Regions from separate parts of the Salicola sp. AFF1 genome, predicted to be linked through region 1. Evidence: riboswitches for the same ligand, from Rfam matches in the RefSeq annotation. Region 1 holds a riboswitch; the other holds the start of a gene.
What was found. Region 1 has a riboswitch for cobalamin ahead of AC1RQI_RS01510 (CbtB domain-containing protein). Riboswitches for the same ligand answer to the same signal wherever they lie in the genome.

Region 1 (15,842 bases):
GGCGTGTTCTGCCGGCGCTGGGGCGTGCCCCTGATCGACGGCGGCACGGTGCGCCTGCCCCGGCTCATTGGCCACTCCCGGGCCATGGACATGATCCTCACCGGTCGCCCCGTTCAAGCCCAGGAGGCGTTGCAGGCCGGCCTGGCCAACCGGGTTGTTCCTGACGGCCAGGCGCGGGAGGCCGCCGAACAGCTGGCGGAACAGATCGCCGGCTTTCCACAGCAGTGCCTTAGAGCAGACCGGGCCTCCGCCTATCAACAGTGGGACCTGCCCATGGACGAGGCACTGCGCCACGAAGGCAGAAACGGCTACCCGATTGTCTTCGAGGAAGCCATCGCCGGTGCCGACCGCTTTGCCAAAGGCGCAGGCCGCCACGGCCATTCAGACGCCGGATCCTGAAAACCAACCGCCCCTGATGCTGGCCCCGCAAGTGCCGGGGCCAAACGTTCAGGCAGCTGTAACGCCCCCCCGCTCCTTAGTCTCCTGATCCGTACCATGCATCAGACCCGCCCTGAGTCGTGCAACCAGTCCAGACTCAAACTACTGAAACGCTAATAACAACGATTATCAGTTGTCATTTTGTTGGTTTCCTTTAGGATACCCCGACAAGGCGGGCCGGCCCCAGTGTCGCCCCGCTGACGGCCAACCATTCAATCAACGAGGAACCTCGACAACCATGCGAGACTTTCGTTCCCCCGGCGCTCTCTACACGATCAACGTCATGCTTGCCACCGCTGGGCTGGCCCAACCGGCCCTGGCGACCGAGGACAACACCGACTATTCCGCCACCCTGCCCACCCTGCTGATCGAGTCCAGTTCGGCGTCGAGCCCGACAGAGGGATATGTGGATTACGAAGGGGCGACCATTACCCGCAACGGCCTTCCAAGCGAGGATGTTCCGAAAACCATTGATGTCATCAACATCCAGAATGACCAGAACTACGGCACCGACGACCTGAGTTCCATTCTGGAAGGCAACGCCGGTGTCGATGCGGGCTACGACATGCGCAGCGAAAACATCTACCTGCGAGGATTCAGGGCCGACGCCAACGACATTCACCGTGACGGCATCCGCTCCAGCGGCCAGGTCCGGCGCAGCACCGCCAATATCGAGCGGGTCGAGATCCTCAAGGGGCCCGCCTCGGCGCTTTATGGCCGCAGCAACGGCGGCGGTGTCATCAACCTGGTCAGCAAATCCGCCAACTTCACGCCGAAGCGTCAGCTGGGCGTCAGCTATGGTTCCTGGGCGGACCGCAGCGTGAACGTGGACATCAACGAGGTCGTCAATGACAACCTTGCAGTACGCCTTACCGGTGAAACCGGCAAGTCCAACTCGTTCCGTTCCGGCATTGAAAGCGAAAACGACATGGTGTCACCGAGTGTCGTGATGACCTCCGATGACGGCAGCCTCACCTGGGAGGCCCAGTACACGTACGACAAAACCTGGCGGGTCCCCGACCGCGGCCCGAGCAAAACCGAATACGACCGCATGGGGATTGACTATGACACCGGCTTCGCCCATCCCGGGGATTACGTTGAGGACATCCTGCATTTCGCCCGCTCCAAGGTGAGCTACCAGATTGCCAAGGATTGGAAACTTGATTGGCTGGTGGGTTACCGGGAAGCCGAACAGAACTTCGATCACCACTACGCTGGCAGTTTCAATGAGGATTCCGGGCTGCTGTCGCGCAACTACGCGTGGCAGGACACCGACAACACAACCCTCACCAACACCCTCAAACTCACCGGTGAGATGGAGACGGCGGGACTGACCCACCAAATCACCGTTGGGCTGGAGGACAGCCGGGAAGAACGGGTTCCGCGGGTCGGTTTCGAAAGCGACTTGGTTGCCATTGATCCCAATGACCCGGCCAGTTGGCCCCGTCCTGACCAGGCCAATGCCCCCGTATTCTTCGATAACGTCCACGAGGCGGACACCCAATCCCTGTTCGTGCAGGACCTGATTGAGCTGACACCCGCCCTTAAAGTAATGCTGGGTGGCCGCATTGATGACTATGAATTCAAGAGCACCAACATTGATGATGAAAGCAGCCGCTACGGGGAAACCGCATTCAGCCCGGACGCCGGGGTGGTTTACGACCTGACCGGGGACCACACCGTCTACACTTCCCTCAGCCAGAGTTTCTCACCCTATGGCGGCCAGGGGTACCTGGGCATCAGTTCCTCCGGGGACAGCGACACCTTCAATACGGACCCCGAGGAAAACCGCCAGTATGAAATCGGCCTGGAGAGCGACTGGCTGGATGAGCGGCTGACCTCCACGGTGTCGGTGTACCACATCGAACACCGTAATATCCGTTACCAGCCCGACCCGGAAAACGATCCCTACCGGTGGGCGGTGCGTGGCAAGGAGCGTTCCCAGGGCCTGGAGCTGAGCATGACCGGCCAGATGGTTGAACACTGGTACCTGCGCGGCTCATTGGGCGTCATGTCGGCGGAGGTGGTTGAAAACCGTGAAGAGCCCGCCGAGGAAGGCCGCCACCTGGAGAACACCAGCAACGTTCAGGGCAATGCCTTTGTCCGCTATGTTCCCAACGACCGATGGTACGGCGAAATGGGCGTCACCCACCAGGGCGACCGCTACAACTACGATCGCGATGGCAGCACCGCGCACCTGGACGGCTTCACCCGAGTTGATGCCATGGTTGGCTGGCAAGGGCGTCATTGGAGCGCCAAGCTTGCTGTGCGCAACCTGCTTGATACCGACTACTGGCGCTCGTCCAGAAGGCCAGGCAAGCCGCGTTCCGTAAACGGCGAACTCAGCTACAGCTTCTGACGCCACGGCAACCGGGCGGCCCAACGGGCCCAGGCCTAGCCCTGGGCCCCGCCCTCCCGCTGCTCCGCCATGTCCATCAACAACGTCTCCACGCCCTCGCGGTAATCGCCCGGCTCGGCCCAGAGTCCGCGCTGCATGGCCTCCAGGAGCCGTTCCCCCATCTCGCGCAGCGCCTCCGGATTGTTCCGTTCCATGAACTCGCGGTTGCCAGCCTCAAAGACCAGCGCCTCGCTCACATTGGCGTACTGGTAGTCGTCCACCAGGCCGGTAGTGGCATCATAGGCAAAAAGGTAGTCCACGCTGGCGGCCATCTCGAAAGCGCCCTTGTACCCGTGGCGCTGCATGCCCTGGATCCACTTGGGGTTGGTCACACGACTGCGCACCACGCGATTGAGCTCCTCCTTGAGGGTCCGGACCCTGGGCGCGGCGGGGTTGCTGTGGTCGGCATGATAGATGGTCGGCTGCCTGCCCCCCATCTCGCGCACCGCATTGGTCATGCCACCCTGGAACTGGTAATAGTCACCAGAATCCAGGATGTCGTGCTCGCGGTTGTCCTGGTTCTGGATCACCGTGTCGAGTTGCCCCAGGCGGCGGGCAAAGGCGTCTGGAGCGGCCTCCCCGTCCGTTTCCTGAGTGTAGGCGTAGCCGCCCCAGTTGATGTAGGCACGCGCCAGGTCGCCGCCGTCCGACCAATGGCGTTCATCAATGGGCCCCTGCAAGCCCGCGCCATAGGCTCCAGGCTTGGCCCCAAAGACCCGGAACGCCGCCTGGCGATCCGCGTCGCCAGCATCCACCCCCTCCGCCCTTAGGCTCTCACGCTGGGCCTCGACATTGGCGCGAATGGTGTTGGTATTCCCCGGTTCCTGGAGCTCGGCCAGCTTCTGCACCGCCGCGTCGAACAACCGGATCACGTTGGGAAACGCATCCCGGAAAAAACCGGAGACCCGCAGCGTCACGTCAATCCGTGGGCGGTCCATCAGGAAGTTGGGCATGACCTCAAAATCCACCACCCGGCTGGACCCCGGCGCCCAGACCGGCCGCACTCCCATCAGTGCAAACGCCTGGGCAATGTCATCGCCACCGGTGCGCATGGTTGCCGTCCCCCAGACCGAAAGCCCAACCTGCTCCGGGTATTCCCCATGGTCCTGGAGGTGGCGCCGCACCAATGCATCGGCCGAAGCCTGCCCCAGCTCCCAGGCCGTCTGGGTCGGGATCGCCCGGCTGTCCACGGCGTAGAAATTGCGCCCGGTGGGCAGCGTATCCAGCCGTCCCCGGGTGGGAGCCCCACTGGGCCCGGGCGGCACAAACCGGCCCTCAAGGCCCGCGAGGCAGTGTCCGATCTCATCCTCGAGACCCTGGGTGAGCGCGGGATAAACCACCTCGCGGACATGGGCCAGAAGCGCCCGCGTACGCCGCCATTCCGGCGCTGGCTCACTGCCCTCCTGATGCCCCAGCACGACGCCGGCCACCAACTGGCTCGCCAGCGCCTCCAACCGTTCACGGGTATCGTGACCATTGCGCCACGGTTCAGGGCTGACGCGGGCCAGTGCCGCCGGCCTGGGCCCCTGCCATTGCGCGGCCTCCGACTTGAGTGGGTCGAAGTCCTCGCCCAGCGCCAGGTCCTGCGCCAGGGCGTGCAGCAGGCTGGCGTCTTCATCTCCATCCCCCCTGGGCAGGCGCACCAGGGCAACCAGGGTGTCCCTCAGCGAGGTCTCGGGCGGACGCTCGCCCAAGCAGTGCAGGCCATCGCGGATCTGGGCCTCCTTGATGTCACACAGATAGTCATCAAGCTGGCGCAACAGGGCCGTCTCGGGGTCTTCCGCCTCCTCACCGGGGCGCCCACTGAGTTCCTCGGCGATATGGCTCTCACGCACATGGTTGAGTATTGACTGGCGCAGATGGTCTTCCCGGCGCTGGTCCAGACCCATCGCCTGATAGTATTCATCCACAAGACGCTCGAGTTCCGCCAGCTCGCCATGGGTTTCCGCCCGGGACAGGGGCGGCGTCATGTGATCAACAATCACGGCCTGGCTCCGGCGCTTGGCCTGGGCTCCCTCCCCCGGATCGTTCACGATGAAGGGGTACAGCTGGGGCATGGGCCCGAGCGCAATGTCCGGCCAGCATTGGTCCGAAAGGCCCACCCCCTTGCCCGGCAGCCATTCAAGGTTGCCGTGCTTGCCAACGTGCACCACGGCGGAAACCCCGTAAACCTCGCGCAACCAGCAGTAGAACGCCAGGTAGCCGTGTGGCGGCACCAGGTCTGGATCGTGGTAGCTGGCGGTCAGGTCCACGTCATAGCCACGGGATGGTTGCATGCCAACGAAGGTTTCTCCCAGACGGATACCGGGGACCATCAGGCGGCCACCCCGACACTTCGGGTCAGCCTCGGGCTCTCCCCAGCGTTCCCGAACCGCCTGTTGGCAGTTTGCGGGCAAGCTGGCGAACCAACGCCGGTAGGTTGCCAGATCCAGGCTCTGATAACAGGGCGAAGCCGCGAGCGTCTCAGCGTTATTGGTGATCCCCGCCTGGAGTTGCTCGATCAGCGCGGTGCCATCCTCGGGCAGGTCAGAGACTGGGTAGCCGGCTTCCGCCATCGCCCTGAGCAGGGTCAGGGTGGAGCGTGGTGTGTCCAGCCCAACGCCATTACCGATTCGCCCGTCGCGGGTCGGGTAATTGGCGAGCACCAGCGCCACCCGCTTGGTGTCATTCCGGGCCTGGCGCAACCCGCACCACCGGCGTGCCAGCTGGGCCACAAAGCGGGCCCGCTCCGGGTGCAACTCATAACGCACCACATCCAGCTGGCAACGACTGCTGTAACGGCTCGCGCTCTTGAAGCTGACCGGCCGGGTAATGATGCGACCATCCAGCTCCGGAAGGGCGATGTGCATCGCAATGTCGCGCCCGCGCAGCCCTTGGCTCTGCTCCGCCCAGTCACTCCGTGTGCAACTGGCGATGATCAACTGCAGGATGGGCAGGTCCCGGTGGAACGGTGAGCCGGGACCACCGGGACTGGAATCCATGGCGGCATTGGCCCCTGCCTGCATGGCGAAACCGGTGGTGTTGAGCAGCACCCGGGCATCGGCCGCCTCGACCAGTTCATTAACCGTCGCCAGGCAGGCAGGCTCCTTGGGTGACGCCACCGCCACCGGCAATGGATTGAGACCGTTTTCCGCCAGGACGTCGATCAACCCGTCGAACATGGTCATGTTGGCGGCCTGCAGATGGCTGCGGTAGAACAGCATCAGCGCCACCGGCCGGTCCTGTGTCCAGTCCTCATACCAGTCCCCAAGCGCCGCCTCCCCTTTGCGGGGGTGATAGATGAGCGCACGCGGCAGCGGTGCCGGCTCCCGCCAGGGCTCATCCCGTCCGAAGCCATAGGCCCCAAGGTACCGGTAAAGCTGGAAGGCGTTATCTCGTCCGCCTTCACGCAGGTAGCGCCAGACACGCCGTGCGACGGTCTCGTCAACGGTACCGCTGGTCAGCAGCTCGACATCCTCGCTGTCGTCCCCGGGCACCACGATCAGTGTGCGCTCCCCGTCCTCCTCCGCCCATTCCTGGAGCTGTTCCAGCCCATAGGGCCAATAGGCCCGGCCGCCGAGCAGCGATACCACCACCAGCCGCGCGTGATCCAGCACCTTGTCCCGGTACAGGTCCAGCGCCGCCGGCTTGGTGAGGTTCAACCAGTTCGCCAGCCGCAGGCTTGGGTAATCTTGCGGCAGTTGCTCAGCAACATCCGTCAACAGGCCGAGCGTGCCATCGGCCGCCGCCAGTATCACCATGTCGGCCGGGCTCTGCGCCAGGTCGATGATGCCCGGCTCGTCGGTAAAGCCCCCGGGCTGGGCGGAAAGCATGTGCATGGTGGCCTCCGGTCAGACCTGCGCCCCCGCGAGCGCTTGATGGAGTGTGTCATGCTCCAGGTCGCGGCCGATCACCACCAGCCGGGTATCGCGGGCTTCGTCCTGCTCCCAGGGGCGGTCGAAATAGTGCGCCACCCGTTCGCCCACCACCTGCACTACCTGGCGCATGGGCTTGCCGGTGTCCGCAAACCCCTTGATGCGGTAGACGGCATGTTCGGCCACCACCGAGCGAATGCGCTCCAGCAGCGCGTTGCTATCGACCTTGCCCAGGCTGATCACGCAGTTGTCGAAATGATCATGGGCATGGCCGTGTTCCTCGCCCTCGGCATGGTGGCGGTCGTGATGGGTCTGCACCGACTCAATCCGCGCCTCCGTTGCCGCATCAAGCCCCATCAACAGGTCGTTCTCCACCTCGCCGTTCTCGACGAACAACACCTTGACCGACTGCGGCAGGTGCTCGCGCACCGCGGCGGTGACCTGATCCCGTTCCGGCGCCTCCAGCTGATCGCTCTTGCTGGCGATGACCAGGTCCGCCGACCCCAGCTGGTCCTCCAGCAATTCCCTCAGGGTCGGGTCATGATCCAGGCTGTCATCCGCCAGACGCTGGCGCTCGACCCGTTCCGGGTCATTGGCGTAGCGGCCCGCCGCAACGGCCGGTGCGTCCACCACGGCGATCACCGAATCGACGGTGCAGTGCTCGCGCACTCCCGGCCAGTTGAAGGCCTGGACCAGCGGCTTGGGCAGGGCCAGGCCCGAGGTTTCGATGAGGATATGGTCGATCCGGTCCCGCTGCTCGATGAGCTTTTCCATGACCGGCACGAACTCTTCCTCAACGGTGCAGCAGATGCAGCCGTTCGCCAGTTCAAAAATGCCGTCGCCCTGGTCGGTGCCGTCGTCGCACGCCAGGGGACAGCCCCGGAGGAGCTCGGCGTCCATATCCATCTCGCCGAACTCGTTAACGATGACAGCAATACGCTTACCATCGGCACGCTGGAGGATGTTGGACAACAGGGTGGTCTTGCCGCTTCCAAGAAAGCCGGTAACCACAGTGGCGTTGATCTTGTCGAGTTGCATGGTCAATTCACTCCATTAATGGTGGGCCGCGCACGCGGGGCAGCGTCCGCCAGCTGCTGGTACGCCCCGCCCAGGGTCTGGGCCAGTTTCCGGCAGCGCCCCAGTGGCACGCGCGCGCGTTCGGTGTCGATGACCGTCAGGGAGGCGGTCAACTGGATGTCCTGAACCGGGTTACGGCTGAGGCCGTCGGTCAGCAGATAGACCCGGGCGCTCAGTTCCGGCTCACGGTGGCGTTGCTCGCTGATCCGGTCACGGACTTGCAGCAGGGCTCGCCTCAGTGGCGTGCCGCCTCCGGCCGGCAGGCCCGACAGGTAAGGGCGACAGTCCCTGGGCGCGCGACGCGGTGGCAAGAGCCACCGGCAGTCGTCGTTGCCGAATGCCAGGATCGCAAGCTGCTGGCGAGCCTGGTAGGACTGGTGGGCAATGGAAAGAACCACGGCCTCCGCGTCCGCCAATGCCCCATTGTTCAGCGTCGAGCCAGAGGCATCGAGCAACACGCAGTTCAAGGTGTGCGATACCCGGCGGTGTGGCCGGAAGTACAGCGTTGATGAGGCATCACCCGACGAGCGCTGCCGGGCTACCAGCGTGCGGAACCAGTCGACGCTCCCGTCGCTCCTGCCCTGACCGGACGCACCCTTTCTCGCCCCGTCGCAACGCCCCGGGGATCGCTCGGCACTCAATCCCACTGATCGGGGTTTGTTGGCTGGCATCGCGCGCAGGCCCTCGGGCTGTTCCTGCATCCGGAACGTGCGGGGATCACCGGGGCTGACCGCGCTGGGTGGCATGCCGCCCCAATCGCCGCCCCCCTGGCCCCCCTCAGGACTTCCACCATCACCAGGGCCCTGCCCGGGGGTTCCCGAGCCGGAATCATCATGCCCCTGGCCCGAGGGTGGCGGGGAGCCCGAGGAGTCCGGCTCATGCCCCCGGCGGTGATGCAGGACCAGCTCCGCCACGGCGTCCACGTCCGCGGCGGTAATCACCCGGTTCCCTTGCCAGGCGGCGTGGGCCCCGGCGGCCTTGCGCCAGGTGATGTCGGCTCGCACCCCTTCAACCCCGGCTGCCAGGCACTGCTCCACGATCCGGGTTTCCTCGCTGGCCGGGCACTCGATGCCCGGATAGACCTCACGCGCCCTCTCGATCCGGTTACGAAGGTCGGCCTCCTGAGCCGCATAACGCTCAACAAACGCCTGGGGCGCCTGCTCAAACGCCATGCGCTGGCGCATGATGGCCGCTCTTTCGTCGACCACGTCAGGGGTGGTCAGCGCTACCGAGAGCCCGAAGCGATCCAGCAACTGGGGCCGCAACTCACCCTCGTCCGGATTCATGGTCCCCACGAGCATGAACTCGGCCGCATGCGTCCGGCTGATGCCGTCCCGCTCCACCCGGTTAACGCCGGAAGCCGCCACATCAAGCAACGAATCCACCAGCGGGTCCGGCAACAGGTTCACCTCGTCAACGTAGAGCACCCCGCCATGGGCCTTTGCCAACAGACCTGGATTGAAGGCCACGGACTGGTCGCCCAGGGCTTTCTCCAGGTCCAGGCTGCCGGTGAGCTGTTCCTCCGTGGCGCCCAGCGGCAGCGTCACGAAGCGCCCTTCCCCGCCGGGATGCAACCGTGCCAGACCACGCGCCAGGGTCGACTTGGCACAGCCACGCGGCCCGCTGATCAGGACCCCTCCCAGGCGTGGCTCAATACTCGCCAGGATCAGGGCCATTTTCAGATTGTCCTGTCCCACCACAGCGGTGAACGGGAAGACGGGCATGGATACGTTCTCATCAACCTGCATCGTCAAAGACGGCACTCCATCGTTCAAGCAAGCGCGTGTGGCCATACTGGCGCCGCGCCTGGCGTATAGCATTGCGCACACCACTGCGACCGAGCCGGGTGCCGGCGTCCAGGGCTAGTTCGTCTGAAAGGCCAGGCTCTTCGACCCCTCGGTGATCATGAGGATCACCCCACCGATGATGTTGGGGCCGTAGAGCGCCGATTGCGGGCCACGGAGGACATCCAGAGCGCAACGCTCATATCGGGCCTCGATGGCATCTTGATCAAGCACCGTTGCGGCACGGGGTAGTCCACCAGCCCTTCTTATCGCAAAAGGCGACAGTGACCTCATCCGGCGGGTTCAAACCGCCGACGGGCCATCAGGGCATTCACGCGGCCGCGTCTTCAGGGTCGTTGGACCGGTTCCCGGCAATCCGCCTGAGCACCAGCGCACAGGCCAGGCCGACCACCAGCCAGAACGCCAGGTTGGTTAATCCGGTCGCCCAGATAAAATCGTGATGCAACGCATGCAGCGTCGAGACCGCCTCCGGGTCGGGATGGGAAAACAAGGGGCCTTCAGGGTGTGCCGGGACAAAGAGATAGGGCAGACCCAGCAACGGCAGCCCCAGCGCCCTTTTCCAGCCGGACGCCAGGCACAGCAGCCCCAGCCCCGTGGCAGCCAGGATCACGGTCGTGACCCACCACAACTGACGCGTCGCCAGCGCCGCGCTGTTCGCCCCGGGGACCTCGGGAGGAAGCCCCAGCGAGGGCGCCACAAACACCACCAGGTAACCAACCAGCCCCAGCAAAAGCCCATGCAACGGGGTCAGCCTCAAACGTCCGCGTTCATGCAGCTGGTTCATGAGCACCAGCATGACGGCCGTAAAACCAACGCCCGCGAGCACGTTGGACAGCCCCGTGAAGAACAGGCGTTCACCGCCATCCGAAGGCGCCCAGCCATCCCCGCCATGCGCATGCCCCCCATGGCTATGGTCGTGCTCATGGCCATGGGCGTCAGCCGCTTCCGGTTGCGCCGCAGCGCCTTCGAACTGTTCGGCCGACAGAAGAATAGGGGTAACCCCAAAGGACTGGATGGCGGTCAGCAATACGCCAGCAACTGCGCCAATCAGACAGGCGCTCAGAATAAAGGATCGAAACATTCCGTTTTCCTCCGGCAATCAATGGTTCGTGCTGTTCAGACACAATCACCGGGCGGTTAATACCAACCCAATGAGCGGCTTGCCCCTTAGTGGCAGGGGAAGACGAAACTGTGCCGCGTATCGTGCGCCGCGTTGTGCACCGCTTCCATGGGCAGAAAGCCCACGCCAAAGAGGATGACAACGCCAAACAGCAGGACGGCACCTTGCTGGAGGAGCGAAGAGGATTGGGATGCCGAAGCGGAGTCCGCCCCGGTCGTATAGGAGGAATAGACCGACATTGTTTTACTCCCTGAGTGCCCGCCGCACCCTTAGTGGATGAAATACCAAAAACAGGCCGGTCTTCGGGCTCAAAAGGAGACAGCCAGCCTGGCTGTCTTCGCCTGCACCTTCCCGGTATGGAACCAGTGGTATTCGCAGGCTACGCCTTTATCACCGATGCGGGGGCAGCGATGGCATTGGCCTCAAGGGCCGCACCATACTTCCCGATTATCCCCTGACGGGGCACCTGTTTTCTGAGCGATTACCTTACTCATTTACCGGACAAAGCGCAACGCCCCGGCGAGGGATTCATGGGCCCTGCACCCGATGCGCGGCACCAGATGCGCGTGGCCGATTGCCGCCCCATTGTGCCCTGTTACCCCACTGACGGGGCCGGGCAATGGGTGGCACAGTCCGGGCACTGCGCCGGGGTACCGCCCTCGGGCACGGGCAGCACCCGGCCACAGTCACCGCAACGGGAACCAAGCGCCCGCATTACGGAATCACGCTCGTCGGCAGCCATCGACGACCACCGGACAATCTGGTCCCGGGACCGGCCGCAACCGATACAGGACTCATTCTGGAGACGGCAAACGCCGACGCAGGGCGAGGCAATACGAGACCCCTTGGCCATAACAGGATCCTCCATGGCTATTAAAGGCAAGCCGCCTACCCTACCACGCTGGCGGGCAGGCAATGACCCCGAATTGGCTGACTGATTCCGATCAGACCGGTATTGAATCTGAATTGCCCCGACCCCGTGACGCCATATCAAAAGTAGTAGACAGCGCCAACATTCAGCTCATTAATTTCTTCGTCAAGACCAACGTCTTCATTGTTGCGCTGCAGGGCTTCCGCGTAAACGTACATGTTGTCGTTCACGTTGCGCTTGGCCTGAACGGTGATGACATCACTTTCGTCGTCCGATGTATCTGCTTCAGCAGACTCATAGGATGCACGGAACGAGTTGGCGCCCATCGTATAATGACCCATGACACCGAACAGGTCCTGACCATTTTCAGCACCAAGCTCAATGGATGACCCATCATTGACATAGGCATCCTGCCCCTTACGCCTGTCGTAATAGGCATCCAATGTCAGATTCTCGTTAACGTCGAAAGCAACACTCAGACCATAGCTGTTTTCATTGCTTTGATCGGTTAGATAATGACCTGTCCTACCAGTTCCATCGTTGGAATCCATAGCCACTGCCACAGTCACAGGATCCATGGAGTATTTCATACCCAGCTGATAAGGGTGACTCGCATCCTGCTCAGGATCGCCGTTGCCAGAGTCGGTCATGCCATTGACCTGAACGACACCGTGAACAGTCAGCCCACCAAAACTGGGAGAAACATACTGTACAAGGTCATTTTCAGCGGTCGTATAACTCGCATACAGGTTATTCAGACCCACTTCATAGATCCAGTTACCATAGTCACCAACGAGTGCTTCATACTGTGAATCATCAGACCCGACCCAGATCCTGCCAAATGTCTCACCCTTGATACCGATATAGGCTTCATCCAGATCGTCCAGGCCTGAACTACCGCTTTCCTTATCGTCCGCCCTGATTCCCTCAAGTTCAATCTTTCCGAACGCAGTAATGCCCGGTGCCACTTCACTCTCGTGCTTCAGACCGATGGTGGAGCCGTTGTCCTTTAGCCCGTCGTTGGTGACACTGTTGACGTCAGAATCGACGTAGCGGTTAACCAGCTGAATATTACCGTACAACGTTGGCATGGAGTCCATGCTGGCCGCCAATTCCTCAACGGTCATCGCTGCAGCAGAGCCAGAGAAGGTCGCCGCAGCGACAGCGGATACGATCATGGTTTTTTTCATTTTTGGTTTTCTCTTTGGCTGAAGTGTTTTCAGTTTCTGTCAACACTTACGTTCCATTAAGTCAGCTCCAGATCACTATCTCGAACTGCGTTCCTATAGCGGTTACAGCCCTAAACCGACAAGTGCCTTTCATCTTCCCGGAAACGCCATCCGTTAAGACATTCTTATCAGCCACTTGTTCGTTAGTGCCGGTTTCCGTTTAAGCGGTAGCCCCAGTCAAGTTCCATTCACTCAAAAACCGATATCCCTATTACCTCCAGCAATTCACTAGAATTTTTTCATGCCGACCGCCCCTATACTTCTAAACAATTCAGACCACTTTTGCAAACCCCGACCCAGCCTTCCAGGCGATGGTTAATGCCCGATCCGGATAGTGCGGAGCGCCTCTACAGCGCCCTGAGGCGCCGATCAGGGATCGTTCGGATCAACGGTAAAGGAGCTGATTTGATCGACGAATAACGCCATGTTGTTTTTTCGATTGCCGTCAAAACCGGCAGTTCCTACATTCGTCAGTGTCTTGTCTGGCTGATTCTCCGGTCGGATGGGTCAGAAAGGCATCAGGTCTCATAATCAGGGCGCCGGTAGGAAGCCGGCGCAGATCAATAATAACGACAGGACCCCGAACGCCATGAAACGACTTATAACAACGATTGCCATTTGCATTACATTCACAGCCTCGGCCACGACAGCCGCCTCGCCATCGGAGGAGACCAAGGACATCCGGATTGCCTATGATGCTGACCCGGTCACTCTGGACATTCACGAGCAGCTGTCCGGCGGCATCCTCCAGCTTTCCCATATGACGTTTGATCCACTGATCCGGTGGAACAAGGACCTTTCCTTCGAGCCCCGCCTGGCCAAGAGCTGGGAACGCGTCGACGATCGGACCATGCGCTTCAACCTGCGTGAGGATGTCCAGTTCCATTCCGGCAACACCCTGACCAGTGAAGACGTGAAGTTCACCTTCAACCGCCTCAAGCGGAGTCAGGACTTCAAGGCCATCTTCAAGCCCTTCAGCGAACTGAACATCATCGACGACACCACGTTCGAGCTGGTCACGAAGAAGCCTTATCCCCTCGTGCTCAACGCCGCCACCTACATCTTCCCGCTGGACAAGCAGTTCTACACGGGCACTGACGAAGACGGCAACGACAAGAGCCGGATCTCCAAACAGGGCAGCACCTTCGCCTCGCGCAACCAGTCCGGGACCGGCCCCTACCGCGTCACGTCACGCCAGCAGGGCGTCAAGGTGGAGTTCGAACGCTTTGACGAGTACTGGGACGAGGCCTCACCCGGTAACGTCGAACACATCTCGCTGACGCCCATCAAGGAAAACAACACGCGCGTCTCGGCCCTGCTGTCCGGTGGCGTGGACTTCATCGCCCCGGTTCCGCCGACGGATCTGGCGCGGATCAAGCGTGATCCGAAGACCAGCCTGGAAACGATGAGTGGCACCCGCATCATCATGTTTCAGATGAACCAGAAGCGGGTTGAAGCGTTCAAGGATGCCCGGGTCCGTAAGGCGTTCGCCTATGCGATCAATCAGGAAGGCATCGCCCAGAAGATCATGGAAGGTTTCGCCACACCGGCCGCCCAACTCTCCCCAGAGGGCTATCAGGGGCATGTGCCGGAGCTTGAGAAGCGATTCGATGTGGCCAAGGCGAAGCAGTTGATGAAGGAAGCCGGCTACGGCGATGGCTTCACCATCTCAATGATGGCACCCAATAACCGCTACGTGAATGACGGCAAGATCGCCCAGGCAGTCGCTGCCATGCTGGCCCGGATCAACATCAAAGTGGATCTGAAGACCCTGCCCAAAGCCCAGTACTGGCCCGAGTTCGACAACCGTGCCGCGGACATGATGATGATCGGCTGGCATTCGGACACCGAGGATTCGGCGAACTTCTACGAGTTCCTGACCATGTGCCCGGATGCGGATTCCGGCGCCGGCCAGTACAACGCGGGCAACTACTGCAACCCGGAGCTCGATGAGCTGGTCGAGAAGGCCAACGTCGAAACCAACCGCGAGACGCGTGCCAAGCTTCTCCAGCAGGTTGAAAAAGGACTGTATGAGGACGCGGCCTTCATCCCGCTGCACTGGCAGGACCAGGCCTGGGCTTCGCAGAAGAACGTCAGGATCAAGCCCATCGTCAACGTCATGAACTTCCCCTACATCGGCGACCTGGTCGTCGAATAAACGGGCGCCCAATGGCTCACCGGCCCGCAAACCGGGTCCGGTGCCAGCCGTTGGCGGCAACGTTCAGAACGGCCCGGGATCGACGTTCCCGCGCCTCCGCATAGTTGGTGTCCCTCATGCTTGCTTTTCTGGTTCAGCGAATTGGCCAGGCCGCCCTGGTCATGTTCATCATCAGTGTGATCAGCTTTGCCATCCAGGATGGTCTGGGCGATCCCCTCCGGCAGATGGTCGGTCAGTCGGTCTCTGACGCCGAACGCCAAGAACTCCGCCAGGAACTCGGCCTGGATGACCCCCTGCTCTTCCAGTACGCCCGGTTTGCCGGAAACGCCGTACAGGGCGACCTCGGCACCTCCTATTTCTATGGAGAGCCAACGATGGACGTCATCCTCGACCACCTGCCCGCTACACTGGAGCTGGTGATTGCCGCCAGCCTGATCGTCGGTCTGTTCTCCGTTCCCATCGGGGTTTACGCAGCCATCCGCCCCCGGGCCTGGCTTGCGAAGTTCTTCATGGGCGTCAGCACTGTCGGCATCTCCATACCCGTCTTTCTCACGGCCATCGTCCTGATCCAGCTCTTCTCAATCGGCGTCACCGTTACCTGGTTCCCGTCCGATACCGGCTGGGGGCAATGGCTGAACGAGCTGCTGTCAACCGAAGGCGGCATGCCCTCCTATGGGCGTGGTAATGACCTGACACACCTGTTCGGCACCTGGGATTCCAATTTCTTCTCCGCCAGCGGTCTCCTGAACCTGGTGTTACCGGCCATTTCGCTGGCCGCCATCATGCTGCCGCTGTTCATCCGGCTGATCCGCGCGGAAATGATGGAAGTGCTCCAGAGCGACTACATCCGGTACGCCCGCGCCAAAGGCCTCACACCCCGTCGCGTCCACTT
Region 2 (15,842 bases), on a different contig from region 1:
ACCCCAGGGCGGACCCTGGCCGCCACACTGCGTCCAGGAAACCGAGGGTGCGGCCTTCCATCCGGATCTGGCCCTCCCCGAGGATGTGCACCGGGTCTCCAAGGGGACCTTCGAGGCGGAGGACCAGTATTCCGCGCTGGATGGTACCGGCCTTGGGGACTGGCTCCGGCATCAGGGCGTGCAGCGTCTCTGGGTTGGCGGCTTGGCCCTGGATGTGTGCGTGCGGGCTACGGTGCTGGATGCGCTCAAGGAGGGCTTTGCCGTGAAGCTGATGCAGGAGGCCACCCGACCAGTAGACCCCGACGGTGGTCGCCAGGCACTGGAGGCCATGCGCGACGCTGGCGCCGACATTGTCTGACGCCGGGTGCGTTGATGTTGTTGACTGACCTCTACGAACTCAGTATGGCTCGCGTCTATCAGGCGGAGGGCCTTAACGGCGACGCCGTATTTGAACTCTTCTTCCGGCGTCTGCCGGACGATCGGAACTATGTACTCAGTGGCGGCCAGACCCAGGCGCTGCAGGCACTGCTGGATTTCCGTTTCACGCAGGAAGAGCTTGATTGGCTGGAGAGCCTGGGGCGCTTCCCCCGGCATTTTCTGGAGTCACTGGCCCCATTGCGGTTCACCGGGGATGTGGACGCCATTCCGGAAGGCCGCGTGGTGTTTCCCAGGGAACCCGTGCTGCGGGTACGGGCGCCGCTGATCCAGGCCCAGCTGGTCGAGACCCTGCTCCTCAATACCGTGCATGCCCAGAGCGTACTGGCGAGCAAGGCCGCGCGCGTGGTGGATGCCGCCGGGGGCCGGCCGGTCATGGACTTTGGGGCCCGCAAGGCCCATGGTCGTGAAGGTGCCATGAACCTGGCGCGCGCCGCCTGGATCGCGGGCGCGGCGGGCACCTCCAACGTGGAGGCCGGGCGGGAGCTGGCGATTCCGGTGCTCGGGACCATGGCGCACAGTTTTGTGCAGGTGTATGGCAACGAGGAGCAGGCGTTTCGCGCCTTCAGCCGCTACTGGCCGGAGACGACGTTGCTGGTGGACACCTGGGACACGCTCAATGGCGTGGATCGGGTGATTGAGCTGCTTCGCGGTGCCGGCGAAGGCGAGAGGCCTGCTGCGGCGGTACGGCTGGATTCGGGGGATCTGCTGGAACTGGCCCAGGCAGCGCGGCAACGCCTGGATGCCGCCGGTTTCCCGGATGTGAAGATCGTTGTGTCGTCGGGCCTGGATGAGTATGCCATCCGGGACCTGGTGGCAGCGGGCGCGCCCATTGATGGTTTTGGCGTGGGCACTGAATGGGCGGCGGTTTCGGACGCGGCGAGCATCGACTTTGCCTACAAGCTGGCGGAGTACAATGGGCAGCCGCGGATCAAGGCATCCAGCAACAAGAGCACCTGGCCGGGGCCCAAACAGGTCTGGCGTCATCTAAAGCAGGGGCGGATGATGGGCGATACGGTGGCAGCGGCCGATGAGCCGGCGCCGGAAGGAGCTGAACCCCTGCTGCAACCGGCAATCCGGGCTGGCGAGCCGTGCAGCGGTGCTTTGCCAGCGCTGCGAGCGGTACGTGAGCGCGCTGCCGGGGACCTGGCGGCCCTGCCGGAGGCGATCCGCTCGCTCTCTCCGGCGGCTACCCCTTACCCGGTTGCCATCAGTGATACGCTCGAAAGCCGCAAACAGCAGCTGATCAAAGCCTATTCCGCCCATGCCTGATCCAGGCGCCGCAGCCATCAATCTGCTGGTGCTCGGGCTCCTTCTGACGCTGAGCGTCCTGGCGGATGTCGTGGCCACCCGCACACGCCTGCCACGGATTTCGCTGCTGGTATTGATTGGTGTGGCGGTGGCTGCCTTTCAACAGGGGGTGCTGGGCTATCCCGAAGCCCGCCCACTGGGCGATCTGAGTGAACCCTTGATCAACGTGGCCCTGGTGATGGTGGCCTTTCTCCTGGGGGGCGAGCTGACACTGGAGCGCTTGCGTGCCACCGGCTCCGTCATTGTGGTGCTGTCACTGAGTGTGATGGCACTGGGGGTGGCTGCTGTGGCCGTGGGGCTTCTGGCGATTGGTTACCCCCTGGCACTGGCGGTGTCATTGGGGGCCATCTCGGTGGCGACGGATCCGGCGGCTGTGAGCGAGGCCATCCGTGAAACGGGACGGGAAGGGCTCCAGGCCCAGGTTATTCAGGGCATTGTCGCGATCGACGACGCCTGGGGCATCATGGTGTTCGGCTTGGCCATGGCGGGGCTGGGGTTTCTGGTTTCCGGCGATGGCAGCGCTGCGCTGCTGGAGGCGGGCTGGGAGCTGGGGGGAGCGGTTGTGGTCGGCGTGGTGCTTGGCCTGCCAGCCATCTGGCTGACCGGCAGGCTCAGGCCGGGTGAGCCCACCCAGTCCGAGGCCCTGGCACTGGTGTTCCTGATTGCCGGCCTGTCCCAATACCTGCACCTGTCGTCGTTGCTGACCGCCATGGTGGCCGGTTTCGTGATCGTTAACGGCTCCTCCCACCATACCCGTTCCTTCGCGGAAATTGAGCACATTGAGTGGCCCTTCCTGGTGTTCTTCTTCGTGCTTTCCGGAGCGAGCCTGGAGTTTGCGTATCTGGGATCAGCGGGCGGGTTGCTTCTGGCCTACATCGGACTGAGGGTCCTGGGGCGCTATGCCGGTGGGCGCCTGGGCGTTGCGGTGCTTGGGCGGCGGGGCCAGGGGCTGAGCCCCGGCATCGGGATGGCGCTCACGCCCCAGGCAGGCGTTGCCATGGGGATGGCGCTGCTGGCGGCGGAACGCCACCCCGAGCACGGCAGCCTGGTTGTGGCGACGGTGGTCACCTCTACCATTGCGTTTGAGCTGCTGGGGCCCGTCTTCGTTAAGCGGGTGGTCTCAGCCGCCGGGTAGCACCATGGGAGCGGCCACCTCATCGCGCTTGGCCTGGCCGCACAGGTGCTCAACCAGGGTAAGCGCGAATGCAAGGGCCGTACCCGGTCCCTGGCTGGTAATGCAGTGGCCGTCCACAACAACGCTTTCACTGACCCGGCTCTGGTCGGAGAGCCGGTCCTGGAAGCCGGGGTGGGCCGTGGCAGCATGGCCTGAAAGCAGCCCGTTGGGCTCCAGTGCCACGGCAGGCGCCGCACAGATGGCGCCATAGAGCCGGCCCGCCTCTGTCTGAGCCTGCAGCATCGCCACCAGCGCCTGGCTTTCCCGCAGGTTCTGCGCCCCCGGCATGCCGCCAGGCAGGGCGATCAGGTCGAAATGCTGGTCGCGACAGTCCGTGATCAACGCATCCGCCGTGATGCGGGTCTGGCGGGCAGCGGTGATGGTGGCCTCCGCATGCACGCTGGCCACGGTCACCGCCACGCCGGCCCGGCGCAGCACATCAATAATGGTGACGGACTCAATGTCTTCGCTGCCGTTGGCGATGGGGACCAGTGCGGTTTCGGCCATGGCTCCTCCTTACTGGTTACAGGGTTGCTTCAATGAAGGTGGGGCCGAAACCGAAATTCCACAACAACCCGGTGGTCGCCAGGGTGCTGACCAGCAGCACGAGGGCAAGGGTGAGGATGCCGCCGCAGTACACCATGGACTGTTCCTTGCTCATACCCATGACCACGGGAACGCCCTTCCACATCAGCCAGGCGCCGTAGCAGGAGGCGGCCAGAAGGATCATGGCGTTGCCCCAGGGGTCCGGGTAGAGCAGGGTGATGCCAGCGATGTACATGGGGGTCAGCGAGTAGGCCACCAGCGCCAGGGCGTTGTTACCGTTCTTCGCTTTTTCCGCGCCAAAGGTGGTGGCCATCCAGTTGATGCCATAACCCAGGGCGAAGCTGCCCGCCAGGATCGCCATATAGGTCAGGATCACCAGCTGCATGGCGCTGTCGGGTGTCAGCTTGATGAGCCGGTCACCAATGGTCCAACCGGTTTCCACGGTACCGATGTAGGCGGCCACTGGGCCAATGGCGGCCAGCACCACGATGTAGAGCCCATAGATCACCATCGGGGTGGGTTTTTCCTGTTTGATGGCGGCCCATTCCGTCTCGGGGCGGAATAGCATGCCAATCGCATGGTTGAGGATCATGACGCAGTTCCCTTATTTGTTGTTGGTCGAGCAGGGCCAGGACGGCCCGGAACCCTTCCAGTGTAATACACAGAATTGACAGTGCGTGAAGCCGCTTCTCATCGCATTGCGTTATATCAAGACACGCACGGAAACCGGGGTTTGTTAGACTGCCCCGCTCATTGCAGAGGAGTAGCGGATGATGGCGGAACTGGCACTGCATCAGATCCTGCTGGCAAATCTTGTGGTCCTGGCCGGCGCCTGCCTGCAGGGCGTGGTGGGTTACGGCGTCGGCACGCTGTCGGCGCCGCTGTTGTTCCTGATCAGTCCGCTGCTGGTGCCGGGGCCGTTAACGTTCAATGCCACGCTGCTGACCGTGATGATGCTGGTGCGCAACCGCCTGGCCGTGCGGGTACGCGAGGTACGCCTGGCCATAGGGGGTGGGCTGTTGGGCACCTGCCTGGCGGCGGCTACGCTCATGGCGGTATCGCCCGATGGATTTGAGCTGATCTTCGGCACCCTGATCCTGGTGGCCGTGGGCCTGAGTGTGGCCGGCTGGCGCCCCCGACTGAGTGCCCGCAGCAGTGTTTTGGCAGGGCTGGCGTCCACCTTCATGGGCACCATCACCGCCGTGGGTGGGCCGCCCATTGCCATGATCTACCAGAACGAGCGCGGTCCCCTGGTGCGGGCGAACATGTCGGCGTTCTTCCTGTTTGCCAGCCTGATGAGCCTGACGGCACTGGCGTTTTCCGGCTATCTGGGGGCGCGCGAGTGGCTGCTTTTCGCCGTCACCTTTCCGGGCGTGATCGCCGGTTTTCTGCTTTCCGCCTTGTTCGTCGGGCGTATCGAGGGCGAGCGGTTGCGCGGGTTGATCCTGGGCGTGGCCGCCCTTGCCGGGGCGGCGGCGCTGGTTCGGGGCCTGTTCCTGTAGGAAGCAGAGCCGTGGCCGGGGTGGCCCGGTCTCAGGACTCCCCGGCCTGGGCTGCCACGGCTTGCTGATAGGCGTTTTCGGCGGCTTCCGCCAGCTCGTCCAGCCCCTGGAGATGGCGGCTGTTGTCCTGCTGCCAGGGGTGGAAGCTGTACTTGAAGTATTCCAGCCAGGAAGGGATCTGGCGGCGAAGCAGGCCGGGCCGCCCCAGCAGGGTGTTGAGCACCCTGAGATGACCCCGCCAGCCCTCGCGCTGACAGGCCTCGCTGGCGGCGCTCATTTGCAGGTAGAAGCGGGTGACGTTGCTCCAGAACAGCGTCGTGGCGCGCAGCATACCCACCACCCGGTGCGCGTAGGCTTGCGGGCCGCGCCCCACGCATTGCTCCCAGACGTCGTAGCAGACGGATTTGTGTTCCACCTCTTCCATGGCATGCCACTCCCACATACGCCGGTAGTCCGCCTGGGACCCTTCCAGGATCTCCGGGTGGTCCAGCAGGAAGCCACCCATCAACGCCGTGAAGTGTTCGAGGGCGATGGTTTCGCACAGCTGGTCCTGGCGGCTGCCGTGTTTCTTGAACCAGTCGAGCATCCGGTGCACCTGCTGGTCCAGGCGCCCGGCGGGCAGGCCGGCCTCGTCCATGAGCCGGTTGTACTCGGCATGCTCGCGGCTGTGGTAAGCCTCCTGAGCGATGAAGGCGGAGGCCGCCCGGCGCAGGTCCGGATCCGGGATTTCGTCGCGGTAGGCGCGCACGGCATCAATGAACAGCCGCTCGCCGGCCGGGAAGAACAGCGACAGGGTGTTCATGAACTGGCTCAGGTGCGGGCCCATGGCGTGCCAGTCGTGGATGCGCTCCCTGGGGGGCAGGAAGTGGAGATCCCGGCGCTCGGGGATGACCATGGTGGCCTGGCTTTGGGCCCCTTGATGCTGGTCGTTGGCGGCGATTGTGGCCATGGCGCGCCTCCCTTTTGGGTGGGTTTCCAGTCAATGTAACCCTGGTCGGAAACAGGGCAAGGCTGAGATGACACGGGGGTGTGTCACGGCGGTGAGGGGGACCAAAAAGGGCCCGGAAAACCGGGCCAAAGGGGTAGGAGCCGTTGCAGTCCCGAAGGTTAGTGGTGAGTAGGATGAGGGTGATGGTGGCCCTGTTCCTGCCCTGCCAGTGCCTGTTGGTAGGCCTGTTCGGCCTCGTCCGCCAGGTCGTCCAGGTGCGTGAGATGGTGGCTGTTGTTCTGCTGCCAGGGGTGGAAGCTGTATTTGAAAAATTCCAGCCAGTCAGGGATCTGGCGACGCAGGACGCCCGGTTTGCCGAAGAGGGTGTTGAGCACGCTCAGGTGGCCGCGCCAGCCTTCCTTGCGGCAGGCCTCGCTGCTGGTCACCATCTGGAAATAGAAGCCCACCACCAGCGGCCAGAAAATGGCGGTGGCGGCGGTCATGCCAAAGGCGCGCTTGAGGTAGGCGGTGGGTCCCCGTCCGATGCACTTTTCCCAGACATCAAAGCACACCGCCTTGTGCTCGACTTCCTCCATGGCGTGCCATTGCCACATCCGCCGGTAGTCTTCCTGTGAGCCATCCATCACTTCGGGATGGTCCAGCAGGAAACCGCCCATGAGCGCGGTGAAGTGCTCCAGGGCGATGGTGGCGCTGAGCGGTACGCTCTTGGGCGTCCGCTCCTTGAGGAAATCCAGCAGTGACCAGACGAAGGCGTCCAGCTTGTCCGCCGGAAGCCCTTCTTCCTGCATGAGCTTGTTGTACTCAATGTGTTCCCGGCTGTGCATGGCCTCCTGGCCAATAAAGGCGGTGGCGGCCTTCTTGAGGTCCGGGTCCGGGATCTGGTCGCGATAGGCGCGCAGCGCATCAATGAACAGCCGCTCGCCGGCCGGGAAGAACAGCGACAGGGCGTTCATGAACTGCGTCATGTGTGGCCCCTGGGCGTGCCAGTCGTGGATGCGCTCCTGCGGCGGCAGGAAATGCAGGTCACGCCTTTCGGGCATGACCATGCTCTCTTCGGCCGGGCCCTGAATGCTGTCGTGCGTTTCGTGATCTTTGGCGTCGGTTGCAGCTGTCATGGTTGCGCCCTCCCCTTGATGATTATCAGCTTTCAACACTGTCACATTGATGAAAGTTACAGTATTCAATGTAACAGTATTCAGGGGGGCAACAAGGCTGAGGTGACGGGTGAGGGCGTCAGCCGGGCCAATCGTGGCGTTTGGTCAGGGGTATTACCCGGAGTTGTCCTGGGATTCGGGCAGGTTGAGGTGATCCAGGATGTAAGCCAGGCGGTCGCCCAGGTGGCGGTCCGCCGCCTTCTGCATGGCGCGCGCCACCTCCGGCAGTACCGCCATTTCCACCAGCGGCCGCAGGCGCCAGATGAGCTGCGCCATTTCTTCGGATTCACCGGGCGGGGGCATCTGCTGGCCGTACTGGCTGAAGATGTGGCGCTCGACCAGCTTCACCATCTCCTCCGCCGCCTGCTCGACGTTGTGGCGCAGGTAGGCCACCACATCCAGCATGTCCTCCAGTGGGATGCCGGCCTTGGCCAGCTCCGAGCCGGCGTGCAGGATGCGCGGGCTGGGAATCCGGTAGCGCCGGCCTTCGGGGATGATCAGTTCCAGCTCTTCAGCGCGCTTGAGCGCGGGGCCCATGAAGATGCTGCCGAAGCGCTGGACCAGTTCGCGCTTGGTGAGGTATTCGGGCAGTTCATCCGACCAGGGGCTGACCACGGCTTTCTCCAGGCCCAGGATGTGCTCGATGCCGTTGCCCTTTTCCCAGCTCTCAACCAGTTCCGCGATGTTGTTGAGGGTATAGCCACGCTCAAGCAGCCGCCCAATAATGCGCAGCCGCGAGAGGTGGGTCTCGCTGTAGATGCCTTTGCGGCCCCGGCGTTCGGGCGGCGGTATGAGGCCGCGCTCCTGGTAGACCCGGATGTTGCGGACCGTCATGCCGCTGGCGCGTGCCAGTTGATCGATGGAAAACTCGCCGGATTCCTGATTGCCGCTCTGCGCCATGGGGCGGTCTCTGCCCGTTTCATGAGTGAAAACGGCATTTTAGCGCGGAAGCAGGGGAAAGAATAGCGCCATCTCACCATTGTGTGATGGCGCTGTGGTTAGTTGAAGGGCTCAGCGGCCGCGCTGGCGGCGCCACAGATAGCGGACGGACAGCCAGGTGGCGCTCAGACAGAGCAGGGTGCCACCGCTCAACAGCGCCAGGACCAGGGCATACCAGGCGACGCTGCCAGGGTTGAGTACCGGGAAGTCCAGGCTGTGCAGGCCATTGTAGAGCCAGCGGTTGAGCCGGGTGAGCGGCGTTGAGTGCTGGAGCACCCCACCGGTGGCCGGATCAATGTAGAGACGGGCGCCGTCATCATAGGTTGCGCGGTAGACCGGCAGGGTGGGTTGTTCCCCGCCAATACGGGCCGCCCGGCCTGCGTAGTAGTAGGCGTCGTATGCGTTCTGTTCCTGGAAGGCGGTTAATTCACTGTCCGCGGCCTCGGCGGCCTCCCTGACCCGGTTTGCCGGCAGGTTGCCGTCCTCTCCCACGGGAGCGGCGGCCTGCGAGGCGGGGTACAACTGTTCGGCCCCGCTGGCGTCCATGGTGCGGTAGTAGAGTTGACCATTGAACCGGTGCAGTTGCAGCTCGCGGGGTGTGGCGCCTGCAAGTCCGCCAACCTGTGCTGGGGCACTGGCCTGCTCATGGGTTGCCGGGCTGCTGTGGCCCAGGTGCTGCCCCAGTGCCGGGTCCCGGTCCGCCGAGGTCCAATAGAAGGGGCTCATCGACAGCAGCCCGCTGAACACCCAGGTTGCCGCCAGTGTGCCAAAGGCCAGACCCAGGTAATGGTGCCACCGGAACAGCCCCTGGAAGGGACTGACGCCGCCCCGGCGCTTATTCCGGCGCATCAGCATGAGCCCCAGTATGAGGCCACTGAGGGTGGCCAGGGTCCCGATGCCGGAAACCCAGAGCACGACCTGGCGCCAGACGCCGCTGAGCTGGCGCAGCTGGGTCGGGTAGATCCAGTGGATAACCGGGCCGGCGTAGCCCCAGACCCGCTCATGGAAGGTGGTGCTGTGGATGACTTCGCCGGTAGGGCTTGAGAGGTACAGATGGGTTCCGGCGTCATCCGCCAGTGCCACGCGCCAGAGTGGCGCCGGGGCGCGGACGTGGCTGTTGACCGTCCACTGATCCGGCCCATCCAGCCGCGTGACCGAGGCCACGGCGGCACCACTGAGTTCACGTGCCCGCTTACGGGCTTGTTGCCGGTTCAGTGGTGGCGCGGGTTGGCCGGTGTCGGCGAAGGCGCTGCGCCATTGCCCTTGGGCGTCCATGGCATGGATCCGGGGGCGCTTGCCGGGCTGGTTGATCCGCAGGGCCGCGGGTTCTTCCAGATTCAGCGCGGCCAACGCCCTGGTGGGCGTTGCCGCGAGCTTTCCCGGGTCCATTGGGGCGAGCCACGCCATGCGATCACTGGCCGGGGTCCGTGGGTAGCCCTCGAACATCATGACGATGCCCGAGGCGAACCACAGCAGCAGGATCAGGCTCATCCCGAGCCCGAGGTAGCGGTGAACCGGGATGAGCCAGCGCAGGGTCCGTTTCTTGAGCCGGCTCGCCATCAGAAGCTCCGGCTGTACTCAAGCTGGACGTTGCGGGGCGGGCCCAGGGTGTCCTGACGGTACGGCTCGCCATTCGGGGGCGTTACCTGAGCGACGCCGTTGGCGTACTGCTGATCCCTCAGATTCTCCAGGCGCAGGGTGACCCGGTTAGCGCCATCGGCTCCGAACTCACGCCAGGCACTGGCGCTCAGCAGGGTGTAGTCGCCGTAGGACTGCTTGCCAATGTCCGCCGTGCTTGTGGTCACGTCGCCGGTGTGGCGGGCATTAAGCTCCCAGCCCTGATTGTCGCCCTGCCAGCTGAGCGTGGCGTTGGCGTGCCATTCGGGGATGCCGGCGATTTGCTCATCGCTGCCACCTTCCCGCGCATCGGCCCAGGTGGCGTCCAGATCCAGCTGCCAGCCACGGTCTCCGCCCAGGTTGAGAGCGGCCTCAGCACCGTGGACCCGGACCGTCTGGTTGCTGTTGGCGTACTGGCCATCATCAACCTTGATGAGGTTGTCGATCTCGCGGTAGAAGCCACCCAGTTGCCATTTCACGGGGTTGCCGATGTGACCGGTCAGCGACACATTGCTGTTGATGCTCTCCTCCGGTTCCAGGTTTTCATTCCCGGCCGGGAAGTCCTCGTCAATCACGAACATCTCAAAGGCCGAGGGCAGCCGGAAGTTGGTGCCCACGCTGGCTTTCAGGTGGAGGTCTTTGGGGAGCGGCTGCTTCAGGCTGATGTTCCAGATGCTGTGGTCATCGGCGAAGTTGGAGTGGTTGTAGCGGGCGCCCAGGGCCAGGTGGGTACTGGGCGAGAAACTCAGGTGGGGCCGATACTGAACAAAGCCCGCCGTAACGGCCTCAGTCTTGCCGTCAATGCGCAGCGAATAGTCCTCGCCCTGATAGCGCTGGTAATCCACGCCGCCCAGAAGCTGGGAGCCGCCATCCGTGGTGTGGCGACCGGTCAGATTGACGCCATAGTCATCGAACCCCCATTCGGCCCGATCGTTAATGAGGTTGACGGTGCCGTCCTTGTCCATGCTCAGGCGGGTGTAATCGGTCCACCAGTCGTGCCAGTAGGCTTTGACGAAATAACCGTTCTGCTCATTCACCTGATGATCCCATTTCAGGGAAACAATGTTCTCATCGCGGTCGTTAACGGCCTTGAAGTTGCTGTTGCCCCGGGGAAAGTCGGCTTCCACATCGTTGCGGACCACGAGGGCGTTCAATGACTTACCTTCGCCCGCATCCAGCAGGTAGCGGCCGCCGTAGGAGCTGCGGGTGAAACCACGCTTCTGACGCCGGGCGCTTTCAAGCAGCTCACTGTCCCGGTAGGGGCGGTAGCCGTCCGAATGGTCGTGTTCGCCAAATACCAGCCACCGCCCGTACTCGTTGCGATTGCTGACATGGCCGGCAAGGCGGCGGTCGCCCAGTGATCCGAGCGCGCCGGTGATGTTGCCCCCGGAGTCCTTTTCGGGCTTACGCAGGACAATGTTCACAACTCCGGCCACTGCCTGGGTGCCGTAGAACAGGCCCTGGCCACCTTTCAGGATCTCGATGCGCTCGACCATATGGGTGCTGATGGAGTCCAGTGGCGAGGTGCTGCCGAAGAGCCGGTTGTTGATGCGCACCCCATCCACCAGCCAGAGCACATCCTCGCTACGCGAGCCCTGGATGGAAATGCTGGCGTAATCACCGCGGCCGGTCTTGGGATTCAGGTAGAGCCCCGGTACGTTACCCCGAAGAGCCTGGCCAATGTCGCTGACACCGGTCCTGTCGAGTTCTTCACTGTCGATCACTTCCAGTTCAGCGCCGTAGTCGGATAACTCCGAGGGCAGGGTTTCCTCAAGGGCAGACCCTTGAACCACCAGCTCATCGAGCGCCATGTGGTGATCAGCGGCGAGCGCCGATACTGGGGATAGAAGCGTGACTAGTAGGCATAATCGTTTCATACAAGGTCTCCATGCACTGCACATTAGCGATGGAGCCCTCACGTGGGCGCAGGCCGACAGGCGGGGTCAGCGGTGGTGCAACCGGTCCGTTGGCGGCCCGAATACCTCAGTCGCGAAGGCTCGGCTTCCGGGCCACCTTTGATGGGGCCCGGGCTTCGGCAGGTCTTCGGACTCAGGGGCGGGCGCCCAAATCGGGCGCAGGCCTTGGATCACAGCTTCCCATCCGGTCTGGACAGTGCCTGGGGGTAGCCCCCTGTGATCCTCGTTCCCCAATACCGCTGCGCGTCAGTCCCGGAGTCTCACCGGGTTCCCGTGCGCTCGTTATGGAGCGCTGACCGAAGCGCTGGGGAGGCTAGGGCATCGTGTGACGGAAGTCAAAAACCGTGGATGAGTTGGTGGCGGTTTGACCAGGGTGCCCCGATCCTCTAGGATTCACCCCTCTTTCGTCCCTGGGTGGCCGGCGTTTGTTCAGATGCCGGCTGAAACGGGAACCCGGTGAGACTCCGGGACTGCCCCCGCAACGGTGAATGCTGGGCGCGGATCATCCCTGCCACTGTGATGGCACCATCATGGGAAGGCGATCCGCCCGAACCGGTCCAGGTTCCAGCATGAGTCCGGAGACCGGCCCAGGGGAAACCATCGCGTCAGTGCGGGCGGCACGGCGGTGAAGCGCCCACGACTCAAGCCACCATGCGTCCTGAAACCCCAGAGCACAATGGCCCCCTGCGTCAGGGCCTCTCAACGGGAGCCTGCGCCACCGCGGCCTCGGTTGCGACCGCCCGTGCGCTGCTGGCCGGGACCGAGGACCGTGGCGTGCGCATCCGCCTGCCGCGTGGCCAGGAGCCGCTCATGACCATTGAGGACCTGAATGTCACTGGTACCAGCGCCACCGCTGGCGTGATCAAGGATGCGGGCGATGACCCGGATGCGACCCATGGCGCCCGCCTCTGGGTCCGCCTGGAGCTGGTGGGTGAGCCGGGGGTGCGGTTCCAAGCGGGCGAGGGGGTCGGAACCGTGACCCGTTCGGGCTTGCCGGTGGCCGTGGGCGAGCCCGCCATCAACCCGGTGCCCCGGCGGCTGATCACGGAGCACCTGGAAGCGGTTGCCTCGGACGCCGGCTACGAGGGGGGCTTCCGCGTAACCGTGGGCATCGACGGCGGCGAGGCCATCGCCCGCAATACCATGAACCCCAAGCTGGGCATTGAAGGGGGCCTGTCGGTGCTCGGCACCACCGGCATTGTGCGTCCCTTCTCCTGCTCCGCGTTCATCGCCTCCATTCACCAGTCGGTGGATGTGGCGCGCGCCAATGGCCTCACCCATATTGCCGGTTGCACCGGTGGCACCAGCGAATCGTTCATGCGCTCCCATTTCGGCCTTGAGGAAGGCGCCATTGTGGAAATGGGGGACATGTTCGGGGCCCTGCTCAAGTATCTGAAAAAGCACCCGTTGCCGCGCGTGACGCTCGCCAGTGGCTTTGGCAAGCTCAGCAAGTTCGCCGCTGGTGAGCCGGATACCCACAGTGCCCGCTGCGCCATCGATTTTGATTTCATCGCCGACCAGGCCCTGGCCGCCGGTGCCGGCACGGAACTGGCTGACTGGGTCCGCACCGCCAATACCAGCATCGAGGCACTGGAAGCCTGCCAGCAGGCAGGCGTTCCGCTGGGCGATCGGGTGGCGGGCATGGGCCTGGCCCGGATGCGTGACTACCTCCCTGATAACCCGCACCTGACGGTGTGCGGCGTGAGCCGCCGGGGCGAACTGATCGGCTTTGCCGAGGGGGTGGCATGAGCGCGGCCATTGAACTCCAGGGACTGCGCAAGACCTACAAAGGGGGGCAGGCGGCGCTGGACGGTGTGGACCTGAGCGTCGAACGCGGTGCCTTCCAGGGCCTGCTCGGCCCCAACGGCGCGGGCAAGAGCACCCTGATCGGGCTAATGACCGGGCTTGTACGGATCGAGGCTGGCTCCGTGCGGCTCTTCGGCCACGATCCGGAGCGCGACCCCGTTGCCGCCCGCCGCCGGGTGGGGCTGGTGCCCCAGGAAGTGAACTTCAACAGCTTCGAGCCCATCAACGAGATCATCGCCACCCAGGCCATGTACTACGGCCTGCCCCGCCGCCGTGCTCGCGAGCGTACCCGGGCGGTCCTTGAGCGCGTGGGTCTGCTGGAGCGCGCCGAACGCAAGCCCTGGGGCCTGTCCGGCGGCATGAAGCGCCGGCTGATGATGGCCCGGGCCCTGGTGCACGAACCGGAACTGCTGATCCTCGATGAACCCACGGCCGGGCTCGATGTGGAAGCCCGCCGCGACACCTGGTCGCTGCTGCAGCAACTCAATGCCGGCGGGACCACTGTGTTGATGAGCAGTCACTACCTTGAGGAAATGCGTGACCTCTGCCAGACCGTTGCCGTGCTCCGGGAAGGGCGCCTGATCGCCAACGACACGCCCGAATGCCTTTTTGGCGCCGACGCTGGCAGCGGCACCGGCGACCAGGGCCTGGAAGCCCGCTTCCTGCGCCTGCTCGAAGGCGGCGAACCGGGTGAGGAGGCATCGCCATGAACGCCGCCATCCTCTGGAACGCCTACCAGGGCCTGGTCATCAAACAGGTGCGGCGCTTCCTGCGTTCCTGGGTCCAGAACCTGCTGCCGTCCGTGGTTACCGCCACGCTCTTCATGGTGATCTTCGGCCATTTCGTGGGGCGCGACCTTGGCCAGGTGGGCGGCGCCCGCTACGCGGATTACCTCATGCCCGGGTTGGTGCTCTTCGCCGTGGTCACCAATGCCTACAACAACACCACCCTGGCGTTCTTCGGGGCCCGCCTCCAGCGCCATATTGAGGAGATGCTGGTTGCCCCCATGCCGGCCTGGCTCATCGTTGCCGGTTTCGCCACCGCTGGCGTGCTGCGTGGGCTCATGGCCGGGGCGCTGGTTCTGATGGTGGCCTTGCCCATGACGGAGCTCGAGCTCCAGCACCCGGGGGTAGGCCTGATGGTGGCGGTACTCAGCGCCCTGCTGTTTGCCTTTGCGGGCCTGCTCAATGGCATCTTTGCCCGCAGCTTTGACGACACCTCGGTCATCGCCACCTTCCTGCTGACGCCGCTGATCTATCTGGGCGGCGTTTTCTATCCCATCGACCGCCTGCCTGCCCCCTGGGACACCGTCTCCCTGGCCAACCCCATGGTCTACATCGTGGACGGCTTCCGTTACAGCCTTCTCGACGAGGGGACCATCGGAGGTGGGTGGACGTTTCTGGTTCTGCCGGTGGTGACGGTCATTACGGGGGGCGTCGCATGGTGGCTGGTGGCAAGAGGTGTACGAATCAAGCCATGAGTCAGGTAAACGTGGACACAAGAATGTTGGTTGGTTGCCTGAGCGAATCGGGTAGTGCTTTCCGGGAAACGCTGTAAATACATCCCTGTACGCTGCTCTTCCGCCATCCATGGCTCCAGAGCTTCCCGGAAAGCACTACCCGATTCCCTCATTTTGAGCATTTAGGTATCGCTGCCCGAACAGGACATGACGATTGAACATAGAGAGACGATGTAATGGACGAACTCCATGATTACGAAAAGGACGGCGCCGCCATCTACCGCGCCTCCTTTGCAACCATCCGCAACGAGGCGGATCTGTCAGCGGTGCCGGCGGATCTCGAGAAGACCGCCGTTCGCCTGATCCATGCCTGCGGCATGGTGGATCTGATCGAAGACCTGGCGTTTTCCCCGGACGCGGCTGGGGCGGCCAAAGCCGCCCTTCAGGCGGGCAAGCCCATCCTCTGTGACAGCGAGATGGTGGCCCATGGCGTGACCCGCAAACGGTTGCCGGCGCATAACGACGTTATCTGCACCCTGCGGGATGAAGGGGTGCCAGACCATGCCGCCGCAATCGGCAACACCCGCAGCGCCGCCGCCGTGGATTTCTGGAACGAGCACCTGGAGGGCAGTGTGGTGGCGATCGGCAATGCCCCCACGGTCCTGTTCCACCTCCTGAACCGGCTGGCCAATGGGGCGCCACGCCCTGCCGCGGTGCTCGGCTTCCCGGTCGGGTTCATCGGTGCGGCGGAAAGCAAGCAGGCACTGGCGGCTACCGCCAACCTGCCCTTTATCACAGTCCATGGCCGCCGTGGCGGCAGTGCCATGGCGGCGGCGGCCGTCAACGCCCTGGCCAGCGAAACGGAATGACCATCATGAATGACACAGCGACCCAAACCGGGACCCATGGCTACGGCCACCTCTATGGCATCAGCACGGGACCTGGCGATCCGGAACTGATCACCCTCAAGGCGGCCCGGCTGCTGGCCGAGTGCCCTGTGGTGGCCTATTTCTGCAAGCGCAGCGGTGCGGGGC

Region 2: linked by a shared signal. The riboswitch ahead of AC1RQI_RS13555 (cobalt-precorrin-5B (C(1))-methyltransferase) and the one ahead of AC1RQI_RS01510 (CbtB domain-containing protein) in region 1 are both predicted to bind cobalamin.

The regions. Positions count from the first base shown of each region.
Region 1 covers NZ_JBXAYL010000002.1:27,236-43,077, reverse strand. Annotated here, with positions in the region: gene AC1RQI_RS01545 (crotonase/enoyl-CoA hydratase family protein) at 1-399, shown strand, start outside; gene AC1RQI_RS01540 (TonB-dependent receptor) at 677-2,797, shown strand; gene cobN (cobaltochelatase subunit CobN) at 2,833-6,654, opposite strand; gene cobW (cobalamin biosynthesis protein CobW) at 6,667-7,728, opposite strand; gene AC1RQI_RS01525 (AAA family ATPase) at 7,731-9,515, opposite strand; gene AC1RQI_RS01520 (hypothetical protein) at 9,630-9,785, opposite strand; gene AC1RQI_RS01515 (CbtA family protein) at 9,883-10,653, opposite strand; gene AC1RQI_RS01510 (CbtB domain-containing protein) at 10,740-10,931, opposite strand; cobalamin riboswitch at 10,969-11,177, opposite strand; gene AC1RQI_RS01505 (DUF1289 domain-containing protein) at 11,288-11,545, opposite strand; gene AC1RQI_RS01500 (porin) at 11,683-12,753, opposite strand; gene AC1RQI_RS01495 (ABC transporter substrate-binding protein) at 13,382-14,950, shown strand; gene AC1RQI_RS01490 (ABC transporter permease) at 15,067-15,842, shown strand, end outside.
Region 2 covers NZ_JBXAYL010000023.1:2,120-17,961, forward strand. Annotated here, with positions in the region: gene AC1RQI_RS13500 (nicotinamidase) at 1-358, shown strand, start outside; gene AC1RQI_RS13505 (nicotinate phosphoribosyltransferase) at 373-1,707, shown strand; gene AC1RQI_RS13510 (cation:proton antiporter) at 1,700-2,881, shown strand; gene AC1RQI_RS13515 (DJ-1 family glyoxalase III) at 2,867-3,427, opposite strand; gene AC1RQI_RS13520 (Yip1 family protein) at 3,444-4,058, opposite strand; gene AC1RQI_RS13525 (sulfite exporter TauE/SafE family protein) at 4,237-4,968, shown strand; gene AC1RQI_RS13530 (metal-dependent hydrolase) at 5,000-5,917, opposite strand; gene AC1RQI_RS13535 (metal-dependent hydrolase) at 6,076-7,032, opposite strand; gene AC1RQI_RS13540 (MerR family transcriptional regulator) at 7,186-7,971, opposite strand; gene AC1RQI_RS13545 (PepSY domain-containing protein) at 8,083-9,570, opposite strand; gene AC1RQI_RS13550 (TonB-dependent receptor plug domain-containing protein) at 9,570-11,504, opposite strand; cobalamin riboswitch at 11,645-11,859, opposite strand; cobalamin riboswitch at 11,939-12,148, shown strand; gene AC1RQI_RS13555 (cobalt-precorrin-5B (C(1))-methyltransferase) at 12,195-13,292, shown strand; gene AC1RQI_RS13560 (ABC transporter ATP-binding protein) at 13,289-14,059, shown strand; gene AC1RQI_RS13565 (ABC transporter permease) at 14,056-14,829, shown strand; gene AC1RQI_RS13570 (precorrin-8X methylmutase) at 15,045-15,677, shown strand; gene AC1RQI_RS13575 (precorrin-2 C(20)-methyltransferase) at 15,683-15,842, shown strand, end outside.